2 regions of the Pseudarthrobacter sp. CC12 genome follow, and region 1 is predicted to be linked to the other one. Evidence: riboswitches for the same ligand, from Rfam matches in the RefSeq annotation. Region 1 holds a riboswitch; the other holds the start of a gene.

Region 1 (5,592 bases):
GATCTGAGCATCACGCAGGGATGACCGGGCGTCGATTCCGAGGTCGGTGCCGCGGAGTAGGGCTGTGAGGGCGTTGCGGTTGGCTGTCGGTTGGTGATCCAGCAGGGACCGGGAGGCCAACAGGATCCTGATCGCTGCCCGGGTTCCGGCCGCGCGTGGTTCCATGACTTGCTCGCGGGGACGTCCAAGGACGGAGCGGGCAGCGGCTTCGGCGTCGATGGGATCGGACTTGCCGGTCAGGGCCCGTGACGAGCGTGCCGGTGGCCTGACTTCGCCCACGTCGATGCCGACCGCCAGCAGTGCTTGAGTGAGTTGGGCGCCATAGGAGGATGTGCCTTCGACCGCTGCGAGTACTCTTTCCCCGCCGGTGCGGCGCCGGATCCAGGTGATAGCTCAGTCCATTCCCGCGGAGGTGGCTGGGAACACCGCGGTGTCGACCACGGCACCGATTGCGCAGTGAACGGCTGTGAATGTGTGGGTGCGGGCGTGGGTGTCGACTCCGACGACGAACTCGAATTCCTCTGCGATGATCGCCATAGTGTGCTCTCCTCTTCTCATTAACCCGGTTAGGTGACAGGAGCCTGCCTGGGTCGCTTGGAGATGCATCTGTAACGGGTCACACCCAACTGGTGGACAGTCTTCTGATCAGGTCATCCGCGCGGGCAGGCCGTGCCCGGAGAATGGTGCGGACAAGTCATTTTCAAGACACCGCCTGAGCGGGTCGGATGTACCCTGAGTCACACGCCGTCCTCCGGGACCAGCCTGCCAGCCAACCTCGGGCCGGCACCTGACCATTACAGTGATTCCCGCTATGCCACGGGATGCTGAAGGCCGGCGATTCACTGCCCCCAAGGCAGTGAATCGCCGGCCTTCAGTGGTTTATTTGCCAGCGCGGACGAAGGTGACGGCGCCCTTGGAAGTCATCCACGTCAGCGGGTGCACGGCCGTTTCGTTCTTGCCGTTCAGGCCCGAACTGAGGACCTGACCGTTGCCGACGTAGATCCCGACGTGGCCGGGCTGCATGACCATGTCACCGGGCTGAGGATCGGTCACCACCGTGCCGTAGTTCATGAACTGCATCGGGCCAAGGTCTCCCACCGGGATCCCTGCGGCGTTAAGGGCGTTTTCCACCAGCCGCGTGCAGTCCTGGATCATGCCGATCTGGGCGTAGGCGGAGGAAACCATAATAGCGTTGATGCCCCCGGCTGCCGGTGCCGCGACCGGGGCTGCAGCGGCCGGAGCGACGGTAATCTGCGCCTTCGGTTTCGCGGCCGGGGCAGGTGCCGTCGACGCTTTGGGGGTCTCCGCCACGACCGGCTTGGGTGCCTCCACCACCGGGGCAGGGATGGTCTCTACCGCGGGACGTTCGTAAGAGATCTGGACCGTGGAGTCCGCGGTGAGCGGCGCCTGGACCTGGCCCGCAACTTCCAACGTCGAGGCCGGCTCCGCATCACGCTGGGGTGGGGCCTCGGCTGCCTGCGCGGCAATACCGCTGGTCAGGACAAGGCCGGAAGCAGCCGCAATAACAGCTGCCTGGCGGCCTGCGACACCGGCGTTGCCGGCAACAGATTTGGACAGGACCCCAAGGGCACTGGTCTGGACAGGGACCGCACGATGGCGGCCATGACTTTTGCGCATGGGCATGAAAAGGCCTCTCCCACTGCCTGCGAGGTTAGCTGTCGGATTCGGATGGGAGACACCCGGCCGGCCGGTACACGCATGGCACCAGGCGCGACTTCACCCCAAGACCTGCCCGAAGCAGGTCGCTGTTGGTTTCCCCGTCTCTGCCGGACGAAAGTTGCGAACGGATCCCGGGCAGCGGCAGAGTTAGGCAAGTCTGCTCGAGAGTGCCGCATTCGGAGAAACCGGCACGACTTAGACCGTACTTCACTCCGGCATCAGTTGTCACATTTGAATAACAGGAGACGTAGATCACAGCTATATCTACTTCTGCCCAATACCCCCTCCCGGTATAGTTTCTGTTGTTGTCAGTGAAGTGGTATGTCCCGGCCGGCGCCCAGCGTCTGGCTTTCACAGCCGTTCAATCCCAGCGCCCATTGGTCCTTCGTCAAGGAATGGAAACTGACATGTGTGAAACTGAAATCCGTACCCAGCTGCCGCTTGCCGCGGCGTCGGGGTGCAGCTGCTGCTCGGCTGAAGCCGCCCTTGCCCCCACCGCAGCCAACGGTACCGGTACCGTTGAATTCGCTGTGGACGGCTTGACCTGCGGGCATTGCGTGCAGACGGTCGAGAAGGCAGTCTCTGCCCTTGATGGGGTGGAATCTGCCTCCGTTGACCTCGTCCCTGGCGGCCGCTCCCGCCTGCGGGTGCGAGGTATGGCTGACGCGGCAGCGATGCGGGAGGCTGTGACGGCCGCGGGGTACACCTTGGCCAGCAGTTAACATCCGCATTTCTCCGGCGCCCATCCTCCGGGGCCTTGCGCTTCCCAGGAGAGGTCCCACGGCCAGCGTATACAGCCCGCTGGCCCGCGGGCGAGGGCGGCCTTAGCGCCTGAAACCAGGCGTCACAGATAATCCGGAGCACTCCGCTGCCGTGAGGGACGGTGAAACGGAATGCCGCCCGGGCGCGTTGACCAGTAGGAGACCTGCAGGAACACCCTGCCGGTTACCCTTGTATTGAAAGAACCTGTACCGAAAAGGAGGAAGTGTCGTGACCGCAGTACACCGTCGTCGTCTCACCGCCTTCTTCCTGCGGGCCGGGTTCCTGACTGCGGCACTGGCCATCATTTTTGGCATTTTCGGCATGCATGTGATGATCGGCGCCCACGACATGCCCTCAGGCCCCGCCATGTCAATGTCAGGCTTGAGGGGGACGATGCAGCTGCAAACCACGCCGGCCAGCCATACCCAGGCTATCGGGATGTCAGCAGGCGTGGCTTCCAGTGATCCGGCGGCCACGGGTTCCTCCTCCTCCTCCTCTTCCTGTGCCCCTGCAGGGCCGTGCACCAAGATGTCAGCCGGTGGAGGGGCCTGTGTCCTGGCCCCGGGAACCACGACTCTCTCCGCCCCCTTGCCTGGGCCAGCGCCCTATGAGCTGCCCGATTTTGGTGCAGCCGCCGTGCTCGGCAGCACGTATGCCTACTCACCGGCCAGCGCCTCCCCCGGTGATCTCTGTATCAGCCGGACGTAAATCACTCCTCTGCGCCGTGCCTTTCACCGGCGCATACTCCAGCCATCGGCCCGCATGAAACAAGCCGGACCCCGCACGGTCCGCTGCATGCCAGCCCACGGGCGCACTTGCGCCGCTGATACTTTGAGGACCCTGATTTTGATGAAAAAAACTTTGACACTTTCTGCTGCCGCCATCGCCGCGGCCATCGCCCTGGCCGGCTGCTCGACCGGGTCGGGATCTGGCGGCTCTGAGAGCGGCGGCATGTCCGGGATGAACCACGGAAGCTCCGGGATGTCATCCACCGCCGCCCCCGCAAGCTCAGCGGCGGCTGCGGCTGCCTTCAATGATGCGGACACGATGTTCGCGCAGATGATGATCCCGCACCACACCCAGGCCGTGGCCATGAGCGACATGATGCTCAAGAAGCAGGGTATCCCTGCCGCCGTAACTGACCTGGCCGCCAAGGTCAAGGCAGCCCAGGGCCCGGAAATCGACAAGATGACCGGGTGGCTTCAAAGCTGGGGCCAGCCCACAGCCATGCCCACCGGTACGGCTTCAGCGCACAGCATGGAGGGGATGATGGGCGCCGATGACACGGCCAAGCTCGAAGCCGCCCAGGGCGCCGAGGCCGCCAAGCTGTTCCTTACCCAGATGATCGCCCACCATGAAGGTGCCGTCATGATGGCCAGGACCGAAACCACGGATGGCAAGAACACTGATGCGGTACAGCTCAGCAAGGACATCGTCAGCTCCCAGGAAGCCGAGATCCAGGAAATGAAGGACCTGCTGGCCACTCTGTAGTCAGCGCCCCAACGGGTGCCGGCTCTCTTCCCCCTGGGGGGCCGGCACCTCCCCTGTCACCCTTCCCGGTTACCCTGGTCCGCCCGGTTGGCCGGTCCGTCCTTTGGAGTTTCCCGTGCCCCTACACTTTTCACGCCATCGCCGGCCTGCCGCTGCCCTCGCCGCCGCCGGCGCCCTGCTGTTGACCCTGTCAGCCTGTTCCCCTGGCACAGCCAGCGCGCCCGATGCCGCGTCCCCGGCTGCAGCAGGGCGGCCCAGCTCCCACGTTCACGGGCTGAGCGTGAACTCCGAAACCGGGCAGATACTGCTGGCGACCCATGAAGGGCTCTTCGACATCTCTAAAAACACGGGTGTCAAAATCGGACCAAGCAACGACCTGATGGGTTTCACGACCGCCATGGACGAGGGCGTCTTTTACGCCTCCGGCCATCCAGGCAAAGACTCAACACTGCCCAACCCGCTGGGACTCCTCAAGAGCAATGACGGGGGAAAGACCTGGGACCAGGTTTCCCGGCAAGGGGAATCGGACTTCCATACGCTGACCACAACCAAGTCCGGACTCGTCGGCTTTGACGGAACCATGCGCACCAGCACCGATGGCTCGACGTGGAAGACCTCGTCTGCCGGGTTCACCCCCGCCGTCCTGGCCGGCAACCCCTACAGCGACACCGTGCTGGCAACGACTCCTGAGGGCCTCCGACGGTCCTCCGACGCCGGGACCACCTGGACCATGATCCAGGGAGCGCCGGTTATCCAGTTCGTCGCTTTCGCCAGCGCCGCGGAAGCGGCCGGGGTCACCCCGGACGGCAGCGTCTATCTCTCCGTGGACGGGGGCCTTACCTGGAGGAGCACCGGAAAGATTGACGGCAGTGTCCAGGCCGTCGCCGCATCCGAGGGATCCGGGGGCACCCCGTGGATTTGGGCTGCCACGATGAGCGGGCTCGTCGTATCCACCGACGGCGGGGCCACCTTCCGCCCTGCAGACGCCGCCTGACGCTGATGGACATCGGCGGGTTTTTTGCCTCCACCGTTACCTCCGGTGCGCTGCTGATCGCCATCCCGCTGGCGATGACCGCGGGCCTGGTATCTTTCCTGTCCCCCTGTATCCTCCCCCTGGTACCCGGCTACCTCGGTTTCGTCTCCGGCCTGACCGACCCCACCCAACCGAAAAACCGCCGCCGCGTCCTGGCAGGAGTGGGGCTGTTCGTGCTCGGATTCGCGGCGGTCTTCACCCTCTACGGGGCGGCATTCGGTGCGATCGGCTCCTGGCTGCTGCGCTGGCAGGACGCACTCATGCGCGGCATGGGCCTGGTCGTGATTCTGATGGGGCTGGCACTGCTGGGGCTGGTGCCCTGGCTGCAGCAAACCCGCAAAATCAACCTCGAAAGGCGGACGGGCCTGGCCGGAGCCCCGCTGCTCGGCGTCGTCTTCGGCCTCGGCTGGACCCCCTGCATGGGACCGACCCTGAGTGCTGTCCTGTCGCTCAGCGTCACCACCGGCAGCGCCGGGCGCGGCGCGCTGCTGGCCTTTGCCTACTGCCTGGGACTGGGCATTCCCTTTGCCCTCACCGCACTGGGACTGGGCTGGGTCAGTAACGCGCTGACCTTCGTCCGTCAACACATCCGGGCCGTCAACATCGCCGGCGCCGCCCTGCTCATC
Region 2 (5,592 bases), on a different contig from region 1:
TTGATCACGGGCGAATCGCTGCCGGTCGAAGTTGGCGTGGATGACACCGTGATCGGGGCGACGATCAACGCGAACGGCCGGCTGCTGGTCAAGGCCACCCGTGTGGGCAGTGAGACGACCCTTGCCCAGATGGGCAAACTCGTCAGCCGGGCCCAAAGCGGCAAGGCGGCCATCGCCCGGCTGGCCGACCGGATCAGCGCGGTCTTCGTCCCGGTGGTCCTGGGCATCTCCGCAGTAACCTTCGCGGGATGGCTTCTGAGCACCGGTGATGTGCAGGCGGCCTTCACGGCCGCGGTAGCCGTGCTGGTCATTGCGTGCCCGTGCGCGTTGGGTCTTGCCACCCCGACGGCGCTACTGACCGGGACGGGGCGGGGTGCGCAACTGGGCATCCTGATCAAGGGACCGCAGGTTTTGGAAGACACCAGGACGGTGGACACCATCGTGCTGGACAAGACCGGAACGGTTACCAGCGGCAAGCTGTCGGTTTCAGCTGTCCAAAGCCTCGGCGAAGCCAGCGGGAATGAACTGCTCGCCCTGGCCGGGGCGGTGGAGGCGGCCAGCGAACATCCCATCGCCCATGCCATTGCCCGGGCTGCAAGGACGAACGGCCCGCTGCAGGCGGTGACGGACTTTGACAGTGCGCCGGGCGGGGGCGTGCGCGGCACGGTGAACGGCCGTGCTGTGGTCGTCGGGCGGGAAGGATGGCTGCGGGACAACGGCATTGACGGCCCTGTCGGCGGCGGGCAGATGCTGAAGGCGCTGGAGGAATCCGGGGCCACGGTGATCTGGGTAGGTGTCGACGGGGAAGCTGGCGGCTTGATCAGTCTCACCGACACGGTCAAGCCCGGCTCTGCCGCCGCGATCGCCCGATTGAAGGAGCTGGGGCTCCGTCCCGTTCTTCTGACCGGGGATAACGCGTCGGCGGCGCTGACCGTTGCTGCCCGGGTGGGCATCCCGGTCGAAGATGTGATGGCGGGGGTCCTGCCCGAAGGCAAGATTGAGGCCGTGCGCCGGCTGCAGGAGTCCGGGGCGACAGTGGCCATGGCCGGGGACGGGGTGAATGACGCCGCGGCCCTGGCCCAGTCTGATCTGGGCATCGCCATGGGCAGTGGCACGGACGTCGCGATCGCCGCGGCAGATCTGACGGTCATGGGCAGTGACCTGGGGCAGGTTGCACAAGCCATTGAGCTCTCCCGCCGCACGCTGGCGACGATTAAGTCCAATCTGTTTTGGGCGTTTTTCTACAACGCTGTCGGGATTCCTGTCGCCGCAATGGGGCTGTTGAACCCGATGATCGCCGGGGCTGCGATGGCTGCCAGCTCGGTTCTGGTGGTCAGCAATTCACTGCGGCTGCGCCGCTTTGGACGGCCGCGTAAAATGTAGCCCCACGCTTTCGGCGGGGATGCTGAAGGCCGGTGATTCACTGCCCCCAAGGCAGTGAATCACCGGCCTTCAGTGGTTTATTTGCCGGGGCGGACGAAGGTGACCGCGCCCTTGGCGGTCATCCAGGTCAGCGGGTGTACGGCGGTTTCGTTCCTGCCGTTCAAGCCGGAGCTAAGGACCTGACCGTTGCCGACATAGATCCCGACGTGGCCCGGCTGCATGACCATGTCACCGGGCTGGGGATCGTTGACCACGGTGCCGTAGTTCAGAAACTGCATCGGGCCGAGGTCTCCGACGGGGATCCCTGCAGCGTTGAGGGCGTTTTCCACCAAGCGGGTGCAGTCCTGAATCATGCCGATCTGGGCGTACGCGGAGGACACCATGATGGCGTTGATGCCGCCCGCGGCCGGTGCGGCCACGGGAGCGGCAGCAGCAGGCGTGATCGTTATCTGGGCCTTAGCTGGGGCGGCGGCCTGCGTTTTCACGGCGGCATGCCCGGCGGGAATGACCGCCCTGGGCGCCTCAACCGCGACCGGCTTGGGTGCCTCCACGACCGGGGCCGCAGTGGTCTTCACAGCCGGACGTTCGAAGGAGATCTGGACCCTGGCATCGGCGCTGAGCGGCGCCAGGACCTGGCTGGCGACTTCCTGCGTGGAGGCCGGCTCAGCGTTGCGCTGGGTCGGGGCTTCGGCTGCCTGGGCGGCGATGCCGCTGGTCAGGACAAGGCCGGATGCCGCGGCTATGACAGCTGCCTGGCGGCCTGCGACACCGGCGTTGCCGGCGACTGACTTGGACAGGACCGCAAGGGTGCTGGTCTGGACGGGGACCGCGCGGTGGCGGCCGTGAGTTTTGCGCATGGGCATGAAAGAGGCCTCTCCCACTGCCTGCGGGGTTAGCTGTCGGATTCGGATGGGAGACACCCGGCCGGACCGGCACGAAAAGGCACCGGGCACGGCTTCACCCCAAGACCTGCCTGCAGCAGGCCACTGTTGGGTTCCCCGTCTCTGCCGGACGAAAGTTGCGAACGGATCCCGGGCAGCGGCAGAGTTAGGCAAGTCTGGCCGGAAGTGCCGCATTGGAGAAACCGGCACGGCTTAGACCGTACTTCACTCCAGCATTCTTTGTCACATTTGAATAACGGGAGATGCGGATCACAGTAGCACCCCCTTCCTCGTAATACCCCCTCCCGGTATAGTATTGCTTGTTGTCAGTGAAGTGGTATGTCCCGGCCGGCGCTCCGCGCGGCCTCTCACAGCCGTTCAACCCCAGCGCCCATTAGCCCTTCGTCAAGGAATGGAAACTGACATGTGTGGAACTGAAAACCGTACCCAGCTGCCGCTTGCCTCATCGGCATCGTCATCAGGATGCAGCTGCTGCTCGGCCGGAGCCTCTTCTGCCCCCACCGCAGCCACCGGTACCGGTACCGTCGAATTCGCTGTGGACGGCTTGACCTGCGGGCATTGCGTACAGACGGTTGAGAACGCCGTTTCTGCCCTCGATGGGGTGGAGTCCGCCTCCGTGGACCTTGTCCCGGGCGGCCGTTCCCGCCTGCTGGTGCGAGGCGCAGCTGACGCAGCAGCGATGCGGGAGGCTGTCACCTCAGCCGGGTACACCCTGGCCAGCAGTTAGCGTCTGCACTTCCCCGAAGTCCCTCGTCTCCGCGGGGCATTGTGCTTCCGGGAGCAGGCGGCCCTCCGCGAGGATGTGGCCCGCTTGCCCACAGGCCGGGCGGGCCGTGCGCCTGAACCAAGCGTCACGGATCACCCGGATCCCTGGCCGCCGCCGTGAGGAACGGTGCAACGGAATGCCACCCGGGCGCGTTGAACCACAAGGACGGGACCGGCAGGAACACCCTGCCGGTACCCTTGCTTGAGAGTACCTGCACGAAAAAGGAGGGAGGAGGCGTGACCGCAACACACCGTCGTCGTCTCACCGCCTTCTTCCTGCGGGCGGGGTTCCTGACTGCGGCGCTGGCCATTATTGCAGGCATTTTCGGTATGCATGTGATGACCGGCGCCCACGACATGCCCTCAGGGCCCGCCATGTCAATGGCAGGGTCGGGGGGGACGACGCAGCTGCAAACAATGCCGGCCAGCCATGCCCAGGCCATGGGGATGTCAGTAGGCGTGGCCTCCAGTGATCCCGTCGCCACGGGTTCCTCCTCCTCTTCTTCTTCCTGTGCCCCGGCAGGGCCGTGCACCGAGATGTCAGCCGGTGGAGGGGCCTGTGTCCTGGCCCCGGGAACCACGACTCTCTCGGCTCCGTTGCCGGGGCCGGCGCCCTATGAGCTGCCTGATTTTGGTGCCGCCGCCGTGCTCGGCAGCACGTATTCCTACTCACCGGGCAGCGCCTCCCCCGGTGATCTCTGTATCAGCCGGACGTAAATCACTCCTCGGCGCCATGCTTTTTCACCGGCGCGCACTCCAGCCATCGGCGTGTATGACACAGGCCGGGCCCGCACGGGTCCGCCGCTGCATGCCAGCACACGGGCGCACTCGCGCTGCTGATACTTTGAGGACCCTGATTTTGATGAAAAGAACTTTGACATTTTCTGCTGCGGCCATCGCCGCGGCCCTCGCCCTGGCCGGCTGCTCGACTGGGTCGGGATCTGGTGGCTCTGAGAGCGGCGGGATGTCCGGGATGAACCACGGCAGCTCCGGGATGTCATCCACCGCCGCCCCCGCAAGCTCAGCGGCGGCTGGCTTCAATGATGCGGACACGATGTTCGCGCAGATGATGATCCCGCACCACACCCAGGCCGTGGCCATGAGCGACATGGTGCTCAAAAAGCAGGGTATCCCTGCCGCCGTAACCGACCTGGCCACCAAGGTCAAGGCGGCCCAGGGCCCGGAAATCGGAAAAATGACCGGCTGGCTGCAAACCTGGGGCCAGCCCACAACGATGCCCACCGGTGCTGCTTCTTCGCACAGCATGGAGGGGATGATGAGCGCCGATGACATGGCCAAGCTCGAAGCCGCCCAGGGCGTCGAGGCCGCCAAGCTGTTCCTTACCCAGATGATCGCCCACCACGAGGGCGCCGTCATGATGGCCAGGACCGAAACCACGGATGGCAAGAACACTGACGCGGTCCAGCTCGGCAAGGACATTGTCAGCTCCCAGGAAGCCGAGATCCAGGAAATGAAGGACCTGCTGGCCACCCTGTAGTCAGCGCCCCAACGGGTGCCGGCCCTCTTCCCCCTGGGGGCCGGCACCTCCCCTGTCACCCTTCCCGGTTACCGTGGTCCGCCCGGTTGGCCGGTCCGTCCTTTGGAGTTTCCCGTGTCCCTGCCCTTTTCATCCCTTCCCCGGCCTGCCGCTGCCCTCGCCGCGGCCGGCGCCCTGCTGTTGACCCTGTCCGCCTGCTCCCCAGGATCGTCGGACCCCTCCGGCGCACCAGGTGCCGCATCCCCCACGGCCGGATCAGGGCTTCCCAGCTCCCACGTCCACGGACTGAGCGTGAACTCCGAAACCGGACAAATAATGCTGGCGACCCATGAAGGGCTCTTCGACATCTCTAAAAGCACGTCCGTCCAAATCGGACCCAGCATCGACTTGATGGGTTTCACGGCGGCCATGGACGAGGGCGTGTTTTACGCCTCCGGCCATCCAGGCAAAGACTCAACAATGCCCAACCCTCTGGGACTACTCAAGAGCAGTGACGGGGGAAAGACCTGGGCACAGGTCTCCCGGCAAGGGGAGTCGGACTTCCATGCGCTGACGACGACCAAGTCCGGATTTGTCGGCTTTGACGGGACCATGCGGGCCAGCACGGATGGCACCACGTGGAAGACCGTTGCTGCCGGGTTCGCCCCGGCCGTCCTGGCCGGTAACCCGTACAGCGACACCGTGCTCGCAACGACCCCTGAGGGTCTCCGGCGCTCGGCCGATGCCGGAAACACGTGGACCTTGATCCAGGGGGCGCCGGTGATTCAGTTCGCCGCTTTCGCCAGCGCCGCGGAAGCAGCAGGTGTCGCCCCGGACGGCAGCGTCTATACCTCCGTTGACGGGGGCCTGTCCTGGAAGCGCACCGGAAAGATTGACGGCAGTGTCCAGGCCGTGGCCGCCTCCGAGGGATCCGCGGGCAGTCCGTGGATCTGGGCCGCCACGACTGCCGGGTTGGTCGTCTCTACCGATGGCGGGGCCACCTTCCGTCCCGCTGACGCCGCCTGACGCTGATGGACATCGGCGGGTTTTTTGCCTCCACCGTTA

The links. A riboswitch is a leader RNA that binds a small molecule or an ion and turns the genes downstream of it on or off. The one in region 1 is predicted to bind cyclic di-AMP.
Region 2: it holds a riboswitch for cyclic di-AMP, as region 1 does, so the genes downstream of both, PV772_RS22190 (NlpC/P60 family protein) here and PV772_RS15210 (NlpC/P60 family protein) in region 1, are expected to answer to the same signal.

What each region holds. Positions count from the first base shown of each region.
Region 1 covers NZ_JARDJH010000022.1:66,044-71,635, reverse strand. The annotation lists partial or broken gene PV772_RS15215 (IS110 family transposase) at 1-537, opposite strand, end outside; gene PV772_RS15210 (NlpC/P60 family protein) at 880-1,644, opposite strand; cyclic di-AMP (ydaO/yuaA leader) riboswitch at 1,648-1,844, opposite strand; gene PV772_RS15205 (heavy-metal-associated domain-containing protein) at 2,088-2,402, shown strand; gene PV772_RS15200 (hypothetical protein) at 2,671-3,150, shown strand; gene PV772_RS15195 (DUF305 domain-containing protein) at 3,292-3,933, shown strand; gene PV772_RS15190 (F510_1955 family glycosylhydrolase) at 4,049-4,927, shown strand; gene PV772_RS15185 (cytochrome c biogenesis protein CcdA) at 4,933-5,592, shown strand, end outside.
Region 2 covers NZ_JARDJH010000056.1:10,388-15,979, reverse strand. The annotation lists gene PV772_RS22195 (heavy metal translocating P-type ATPase) at 1-1,383, shown strand, start outside; gene PV772_RS22190 (NlpC/P60 family protein) at 1,461-2,246, opposite strand; cyclic di-AMP (ydaO/yuaA leader) riboswitch at 2,251-2,447, opposite strand; gene PV772_RS22185 (cation transporter) at 2,689-3,012, shown strand; gene PV772_RS22180 (hypothetical protein) at 3,288-3,767, shown strand; gene PV772_RS22175 (DUF305 domain-containing protein) at 3,913-4,548, shown strand; gene PV772_RS22170 (F510_1955 family glycosylhydrolase) at 4,663-5,553, shown strand; gene PV772_RS22165 (cytochrome c biogenesis protein CcdA) at 5,559-5,592, shown strand, end outside.